Regions from separate parts of the Paraburkholderia sp. FW306-2-2C-D06C genome, predicted to be linked through region 1. Evidence: predicted binding sites of a transcription regulator. Region 1 holds the regulator's gene; the other holds the start of a gene.
What was found. The regulator FNR, encoded in region 1, switches genes on or off when oxygen is low (the NO sensors DNR and NnrR bind a similar motif). The targets are predictions, from matches to a motif close to TTGATNNNNATCAA.
Positions count from the first base shown of each region.

Region 2: AC3WLT_RS32285 (oleate hydratase) is a predicted target of FNR. The motif match lies at 2,167-2,180, and genes of this name have one in related genera.

Region 1 is NZ_JBYSWU010000038.1:25,598-29,619, forward strand. Features, by position in the region: gene AC3WLT_RS25060 (SUMF1/EgtB/PvdO family nonheme iron enzyme) at 1-1,289, opposite strand, end outside; gene fnr (fumarate/nitrate reduction transcriptional regulator Fnr) at 1,420-2,196, opposite strand; gene AC3WLT_RS25070 (universal stress protein) at 2,387-2,869, opposite strand; gene AC3WLT_RS25075 (FadR/GntR family transcriptional regulator) at 3,163-3,852, shown strand; gene AC3WLT_RS25080 (acyl-homoserine-lactone synthase) at 3,918-4,022, opposite strand, start outside.
Region 2 is NZ_JBYSWU010000063.1:27,674-31,695, reverse strand. Features, by position in the region: gene AC3WLT_RS32290 (F0F1 ATP synthase subunit gamma) at 1-202, shown strand, start outside; gene AC3WLT_RS32285 (oleate hydratase) at 264-1,913, opposite strand; gene AC3WLT_RS32280 (hypothetical protein) at 2,418-2,771, shown strand; gene AC3WLT_RS32275 (universal stress protein) at 2,845-3,303, shown strand; gene AC3WLT_RS32270 (beta-ketoacyl-ACP reductase) at 3,573-4,022, shown strand, end outside.

The sequences.
Region 1 (4,022 bases):
GCATAGACATACTGATAGTGCGGTTGAAACCAGTTTCGGAAAGCCGGCCGCAACATGCATTGCGCGGTGCGCGCCGAACCGCCTTTGAGCACGTAATGTTGTCCGTCGAAGAAGTTGGCGGAATAGCCGGGATAAAACGGAAACGCCTCGAAGCCTGGGAGTGCGTCGAATACCGTCGAGGTCCATTCCCAGCCATTGCCGAACTGACTTTCGACGCCGAACGCGCTGACGTTATCCGGATGCGCGTCGACCGGCTGCGGGTCCCAACTGCGGAAATCGAAATTTCCCGACGCGGCATGCGGCGCGCCGTGGGCCGCGCGTTGCCATTGCGCTTCGGTGGGAAGCGTCTTGCCGGCCCAGCGCGCGTAGGCGCTGGCTTCGGCGTGACTGACGTACACGGGCCAATCGAGCGGCAGGTGCACTTCGTCGAACATCGTGCGCAACATCCATGCGCCGTCCTCGCGGTTTTCTTCGCGCTGCGACCAGCAGGCGGGATGTTCGATCCGCTCGGCTTCCTTCCATGCCCAATCTTTTTCCGACCACCACTTCGGCTCCCGATAGCCGCCCGCCTCGATGAACTGGCAAAACGCGCCGTTCGTCACCATATGGCGGTCGATTTCGAAGGCGGGCACATCGACGAGCAACTCGCCGAACTCGTTGTCCCAGCCGAAGCGGCCACTTTCGCGCGCCATGCCGAGCACCGTCGATCCGGCCGGCACGCTGACCATCGACTCGGCAATCGCGCCGCGTCCGACGCGCGTTGGCATCACATCGCGTGAGCCCGTGACCTTTTGTGCAAGCGGCAACTGATGCAGCATGTACGCGAGCGTTTCGGCATGCATCAGCCGATGCTCGATCGCGACATTCAGCAACTGCTCGGCCGCGCCGGCCTGCGCGCCATCGTGGCCGAGGCGAGCCGAATCGCCCAATGCGGCGAGCTCCCGGTCGATCTGCTCACGAGCGTGCAACCCATAGCCGCGTACGACTTCGAGCGACGGCCAATCGCCAGGCTGGTCGGCGGGGAACCCGCCGTCGACGGGATCGATGCCGAACGCAAAGAGCTGGTCGAGGTGCGGATCGAAGGCGGGCAGGTCGCACAGACGCTGATCGAGCAGATTACGGTCGAAAGCTTCCAGATGGCCGATGTAAAACACGATCCGGTGGCGCTCGCGGATCGGCCGTTCATACAGAAATTCGGGTTTGACGATGGCGAACAGTGCGTCAGTGACGTGACGCGCGTCGATCAGACGCTGAACGAGCGGGTGATGCGGGGCGGGGTCGCGATTCATTTCGCCGGGTCTCCTTGCGGGGGACGGACTCAAGACTGTACCCGCTCGCAGGAGCCATGCCAAGGCGAATGCGCGCTAAAAGGCGATGGGCGGGGACGTGGCGGCGCGGGCCAGGTCCAGCGCGTCTGGCTTAAACTTGCCGCAGGCCTTCGAGATCGACGATGCGGATGTGCTTGCCTTGCGTGTCGATCAGGCCGCGCTTTTGAAATCTTGACAGGGTGCGGCTGACGGTTTCGAGCGTCATACCGAGGTAACTGCCCATATCTTCGCGCGTCATGCGCAGATTGAATTCCGCAGATGAATAGCCGCGTTGCGCGTTGCGCTCCGACACGTCGAGCAGGAATGCCGCGACGCGTTCGTCTGCCGACAACGAGCCGAGCACCATCATTTGCGCAGCCTCGCGGACGATCTGTTCGCCCATCAGTTTGTGCAGACGTTCCTGCATCGAGCTGATTTCGCGGCACAACGTTTTGAGCGCGGTGTAGGGGACGATGCAAACGGTGCTGTCCTCGAGCGCCAGGGCGCTGCATGCGTGCACGTCTTCACTGATGCCGTCGAGGCCGAGCGCTTCGCCGGCGAGGCGCAGGCCGGTAACGTGTTCCCGGCCGTCACGGTGCGCCATGACGGTCTTCATCGAACCGGAACGCACGGCGTAAAGGTTGTCGAACCGGTCGCCGCTGCGGTACAGCGCTTCGCCGCGCTGCACGGAGCGTGCAGTGCAGATCAACGCTTCGAGTTTCGGCAGTTCGTCGGACGACAAGCCTTGCGGCATGCAGAGCTGACGCATCGAACAACTCGAACAACGCGCGGCGCTTCTCCCGCTAGCCCGCAGCGGCGAAGCACGGCGGCCGCTACGCGCGGATGAAGTAACAGCGGAACTGGCGGTAACAGCGGTAGGAGTAAGCATGTTCTGCAGCCATTTGTCGAGGTAATGACTGATTGTCCCACCGCGTACGGCCCACGTTTAGCGGCAAAATGACGCGTTCGCGCAGCGAGGCTGCTTGAGCGACGTCACGCTCGCGCTTCCGCTTGTAAATTCCGCTTGTAGTTTCCGCTTGTAGTTTCCGCTTGTGGTTTCCACTTGTGGTTATGTACTGCTATGCATCGGGATGAGCGCCGGCTTCGCTGCTTTTGCCCGCGGCGGAGGGGATCAATAGCACAGGCAAGCTGGCGTGGCGCACGCAGCGTTCGGCGACGCTGCCGAGGATCAGGCGCTGAAACCCGCGCCGGCCGTGTGTGCCCATGACCAGCAGATCGGCGTTGAAAGCGGCGGCGGCCTTCAGCACCACCGACGAGACGTCGTCGAGCGACGATGCTTCGCCCACTTCAAGTTCCCCTTTGACGCCCTGGTCGCGCATGGCCTGCGCGAATTCCGTGCCGAGTTCCTTGCCTTCCTCGACCAGGCGGTTGCGAAGAATCGAAGGATCGTAGCCGGGTGCTTCGAAATACATGGGCGTATTTTCGACGACATAGAACGGTCGCAGAACAGCGCCTGTGGATTTGGCGAGCGCCAATGCCGCCTCGAACGCGCGGCGCGAGGTGTTGCTGCCGTCGACCGCTACGAGGATACGTGTGTACATATCAATTCCGTGTCTGAAAGGATTCGGGGGTCGCGGGCAATCCGCATGACCGCGTCCATTGACGATTTATTACCGATGCGAGGTTAAATGATCGCTGAAAAAGACGCACTCGGGTCAGGATGTAAATCAAACACTTGTCAAATTGTGTTGCCTGGATGGATTGCGCGACAAGCGGCGTGCAGTAAGCATTTCCGGCCTGCGCATCGGCTTGGCGCACCTCCATGAACTCATGGATAGGCTCCGGTTTGCCTTACAATCAAAGCCTACTCAGACAAGCTGGCTCAGCATCGCTGATGAACGAGCGCAAAACGACAGGCCTGCCCGACAAGATTTACGGCGACATCCTGAATCGCATTCTCGAAGGCGAGTACAAGGAAGGCGACCGGCTGCCTACCGAGCATGCGCTGGCCGAGCGCTTCGAAACTTCGCGGCCGACCATACGCGAGGCGCTGGCGCGGTTGCGGGCGGACGGCATCATCATGACCCGGCACGGTTCCGGCACCACGGTCGCGCGGCGGCCCGATCCGGACGTGCGTCGCTTCGCACCGCTCGAAACGCTGTCCGACATCCGCCGCTGCTATGAATTTCGTATCGTGACCGAAGCAGGCGCCGCCGAACAGGCCGCGCTCAAGGCCGATGCCGACGACCTTGCCTCGATCCAGCGCGCGTGGGACGAACTGGAACGCGTGATCGAAAGCCAGGGTATCGGTGCAAAAGACGATTTCATGTTCCACCTGGCGGTGGCGCGCGCATCGAAGAATCCGTTTTTTATCACAGTCATGTCGTTCATCGAAGAACAGATCGTGTTCAGCATGAATCTGTCGCGCAATCTGTCGCTCGTGAAGACGGTCGAGCGGCAGCGGCTCGTGCAGGCAGAGCATCTGGCGGTGCTCGAGGCGATTCGTCGCAAGGACGGTCCGGCCGCCGGCCAGGCGATGCGTGCGCACCTGGAAAACGCGCTCGACCGGATGTTCGGTTCCTGAAGTTCTCCACGAGCCGAAACCGGGCCGCCGTCTCCGCGGTCCGGTTTCGACCCGGCTGCGTGTGGCTACGCCGCCACGGCCATCGGCCCGAACAGGGCAGTGCGGGTTTTCGGGCTGACCGCGATATCCAGCGCCACCGCGCGTTCCACGCCGATCTGCAACGGCGAGCC
Region 2 (4,022 bases), on a different contig from region 1:
CTATGTGTATGTCGAGTTGTGCGAGGCGTTGATGCTGTCGTTCGCCGCCGAGAACGAAGCGCGAATGCGCGCGATGCTGGCCGCGCGCGCCAATGTGAAGGAAACGCTTGCCGAACTCACGCAAACCTACCGGCAGGTCCGTCAGGAAGAGATCACAGCCGATATCGTGGAACTCGCGGCGGGGGCCTCGGCCGGCGTCTGAACGGTGCAACCGTGCCGCGCGGTTCCATCACGACGCGGCACAGTCAGAGCCACAGTGAGCGCTAGCGATCCCCGAACGTCGAAAACGCCTTGTACACGATCCGCGGATCATGCTGGCCTTTGTAGACCTCGGGTGCTGCAAGATCGAGTCCAAGCAGTGCGTACACCGCACTCTGCGCCGAGCGTACCGAGTATTCGACGGTGAAGACGACATCGTTGGGCAACTCGCAGAACTGTCCCGTGAATGCCAGATTTTGCCAGCCGTCCGGCACCACGTCCGGCCGGTCGCCTTTGCTGCGCCGCAGGAACTGGCTCGTGATGAACGGCATCATGCACGGAATGCAGTTGGCGCGCTCGAGAATGCGGGATGCTTCTGATTCGATCCGCAGATGGCCGAGGATTTCGGTCAGAATTTCGCGGCCGGTGCAGGCCGACATCGGCTTCCTGACGAAATCGCCGGGCTGGTCGACCCGCAAGCCGTAGCCCCACAACACCTGCACGTCCGCGGGTTGGCCGATGAAATGCGGCTGATGCGGCACCACGATGGAGGCAAGCCAGCTCGACTCCGCAAAGGTAATCAGCCCGCCTTCACCTGGCGTATTTCCCGTCATGTCGCGGATCAGCCGGAACAGCGTCGGGTCGCGCAACGTCACCGTGAACGACAGCCACTTCGACTCGTCGATATGATCCGCGAAAACGGCAGGGTGGCCAAATTCGGACCGGCCCGCGGCGATCGTCTTCCAAAGGGCCCAGGCGCCCGTGCTGTCGACGGTATTCAAAGGCGCAGGGTGATCCATGCCGCCCAGGCTGGAACCGGCTGTCATCGATCCGAGCGTGACGATGACCTTGTCTGCCGCTCCAACCGGTATCTCCAGGCGCTGATGGGCGGTTTCGCAGACGATGCCGCGAACCCGGTTCTCCAGGCAGGTTTCGTCGAACAACAGGTCGATCACCCGGGTGTTCGGCTGGAACGCAACGCCGTGGTCGTCCAGCCAGCGGCGCAGCGGCCGGACCATCGAGTCGTATTGGTTATAGACCGTGCGCATGATGCCGTGCAACTGGTTGAATCCGGAGGACATATGCGCGAAGCGCAGCAGATAGCGGCGGAATTCGACCACGCTATGCCAGGGCTGGAACGCGAACGTCGTGCACCACATCACCCAGAAATTGGTCTCGAAGAAAGACGAATCGAAGTGATCGGAAATCCGGCTGTTGCCGAGCATGATTTCGGGCTCGATCGACAGGCGGCCCAGCGTCAGCAGGTGCTGTTCATCCAGTCCGTAAGCGGGTGAATCTTCGCGTTTGCCATTCCTGACGAGCCGCGACCTCGACGAGGTTCTGATGGTTTCGTTCCAGTCGAATATTTCCTGTGTCACGCTTTTGCGGCCGTCCAGCGCCGGTATCGACGAGAACAGGTCATAGGTGCACAGATACTTGCTTTCGAGCATGCGGCCGCCGCGCACGACGTAGCCGCTTTCCGCCGAACCCGAGCCGTCGAGGCTGCCGCCTGGCTTGCCGAGCGCTTCCAGAATGGTGATGTCGCAACCGCGCACGTGCCCGTCGCGGATCAGGAAGGCCGCTGCCGCCAGCGAAGCGATGCCGCCGCCGACGAGGTAGAACCTGGCGTCCTCTGCGCGGTAGCTGTCGACTTCAGCGGTAGGGGCTCGTTCGGGAATCTGATCAGAGTTTTGCACGTCGATATTCCTTTTCATGTTCGTCGCCGTCCGGATGCAGGCGGGGCGCCCGGAGGCGCGCGGCGGATGTTAGTCCAACATACCCGCGGCGCCGGCGGTCCGATTGAGTTGGATCAAGCACCGATCACGAACGCGCGCTTGATTGCCCCGCGCTTGATTGCCCCGATATCGCGCGTATAGAAAATCTAAAAAATGGCAGCCGACGCTTTCATCGGCGGAATACCCCTTGATTTTCCGTGTGTATCAGGCCAGCGCGCAGCTAGCCAATGCGTTGACACAAGTCAATTGCCCCGCGCCGTTCGCGCCGATTATTCAATCATGCCGCCAGTCATACGTCGCTACCGCGACGGCCTGACTGCGCAGGGAGGCACGCCCGACCGCTCACGCACACCCGGCGAATGAATCTGAAGTTCCGCAAAAAAGCGATGGAATCGGCAGCGTCGTCGGACCCTGCCGGCAACGATGTACCGCCGATCTTCCTGGAGTCGCGAAAGAAGCCGGCCTCACCAGAGAAATCGCGGCATGTCTGGGAGAACAGTGATGGGTGTCGGCATGCAAATCGTCTATCTCGGCTTTGCCGGGACCTCGCAGATCGAAGGCGAGGCGGCTACGCAACTGATGCGCCTCGAACGGTTCAGCAAGTCTATCGCGGGCTGTCACCTGGCAATCGAAGCTATTCGTGAACGGCCGGGAGGTGCCGGAACAGGCGCGCCTGCCACCGACATCCGCTGTCCGGTTTTCGACGCGCGGCTCGACCTGATCATGCGCAACGGGGAGTTCGTGCCGATCGAGCATTGCCTGAACGCCGATCCGAACATAGCGGTACGGGCCGCATTCGATGTCGCCGAGCGCAAACTCGACCGACGCCCGGGTTGAACGCGATGCCGGACAAGCTTGCCTCCGCTGCGGCGCCGTGGCCGTTTTTCCAACGCTCCTTGAGGAGGGCGTCATGTACGCAAATATTCTGGTGGCAGTGGACGGCAGTGAAGCGTCGAAGCGCGCGGTGGACGAGGGCATCCGGATGGCCAAACTGTCGGGCGGCAAGCTGACGGCGGTCTATGTGCTGGACCAGTCTGGGGCGTTCACGTATGCGGGTGCCTGCGATCCGCATCTGCTGACCGACACGGAGCGCCAGGTCGGGCGCGGCTTCCTCGACGAGGCTTGCGCGAAGATGCAGGCGCTCGGCGTGGCGGGTGATTCGGAGATCGTCGAAACGCAAGGCATCGCCGAGGACATCGCCGGTTGCCTCGCTCGCTGCGCCGAGCGGCGCGGCGCGGAGCTTGTCGTGATGGGCACGCACGGGCGGCGCGGCATGCGGCGCATGGTGATCGGCAGTGTCGCGGAGCATTTCGTGCGGCACGCCCCATGTCCCGTGTTGTTGATTCGGGAAACGCCTGCCGAGGCTTGAGTGTTCTTCAGCGGCGCGGCCGATCACATTTTGCCGCGGCGCGCTGCACGCTTGATACACATCAATCGGCCTCTGACGGCGGCGCCTACATTGAACGGACTGCTGCCGCGAACTCGACCGCGAGATGAGCGCGGTACGAGTGCGGTACCTAGGCAAATCATCTGGCCACGACCGGAGGAGCACCATGGCATCTGAATTCACCACGCCGCTTGATGCGTATCGAGCGAACCTGGAGTTCGCACTCAACGGTTCAGCGCAAGGAGAACACCATGTCGGCTAAGCGAGTTGCTTTCATCACCGGCGGCATGGGCGGGCTCGGCGCCGCCATCAGCCGGCGTCTGCACGACGCCGGCATGGTCGTCGCCATGTCGCATTCCGAGCGCAACGACCATGTCGCCACCTGGCTCATGCACGAACGCGATGCCGGCCGCCGTTTTCATGCGTACGAGGCGGACGTGACCAGCTTCGAATCGTGCGCGCATTGCGCAGAACGCGTGCTTAAGGAGTTTGGCTCAGTCGACGTGCTCGTCAACAATGCGGGCATCACGCGCGATTCGACCTTGGCCAGGATGAACAAAGACGATTGGGATGCGGTGCTGCGCACCGATCTCGATTCACTGTTCAATATGACCAAACCGTTGCTGAAAGGGATGGTCGAGCAACGGTTCGGGCGCATCGTCAACATCGGCTCGGTGAACGGCGCTCGCGGCGCGTTCGGT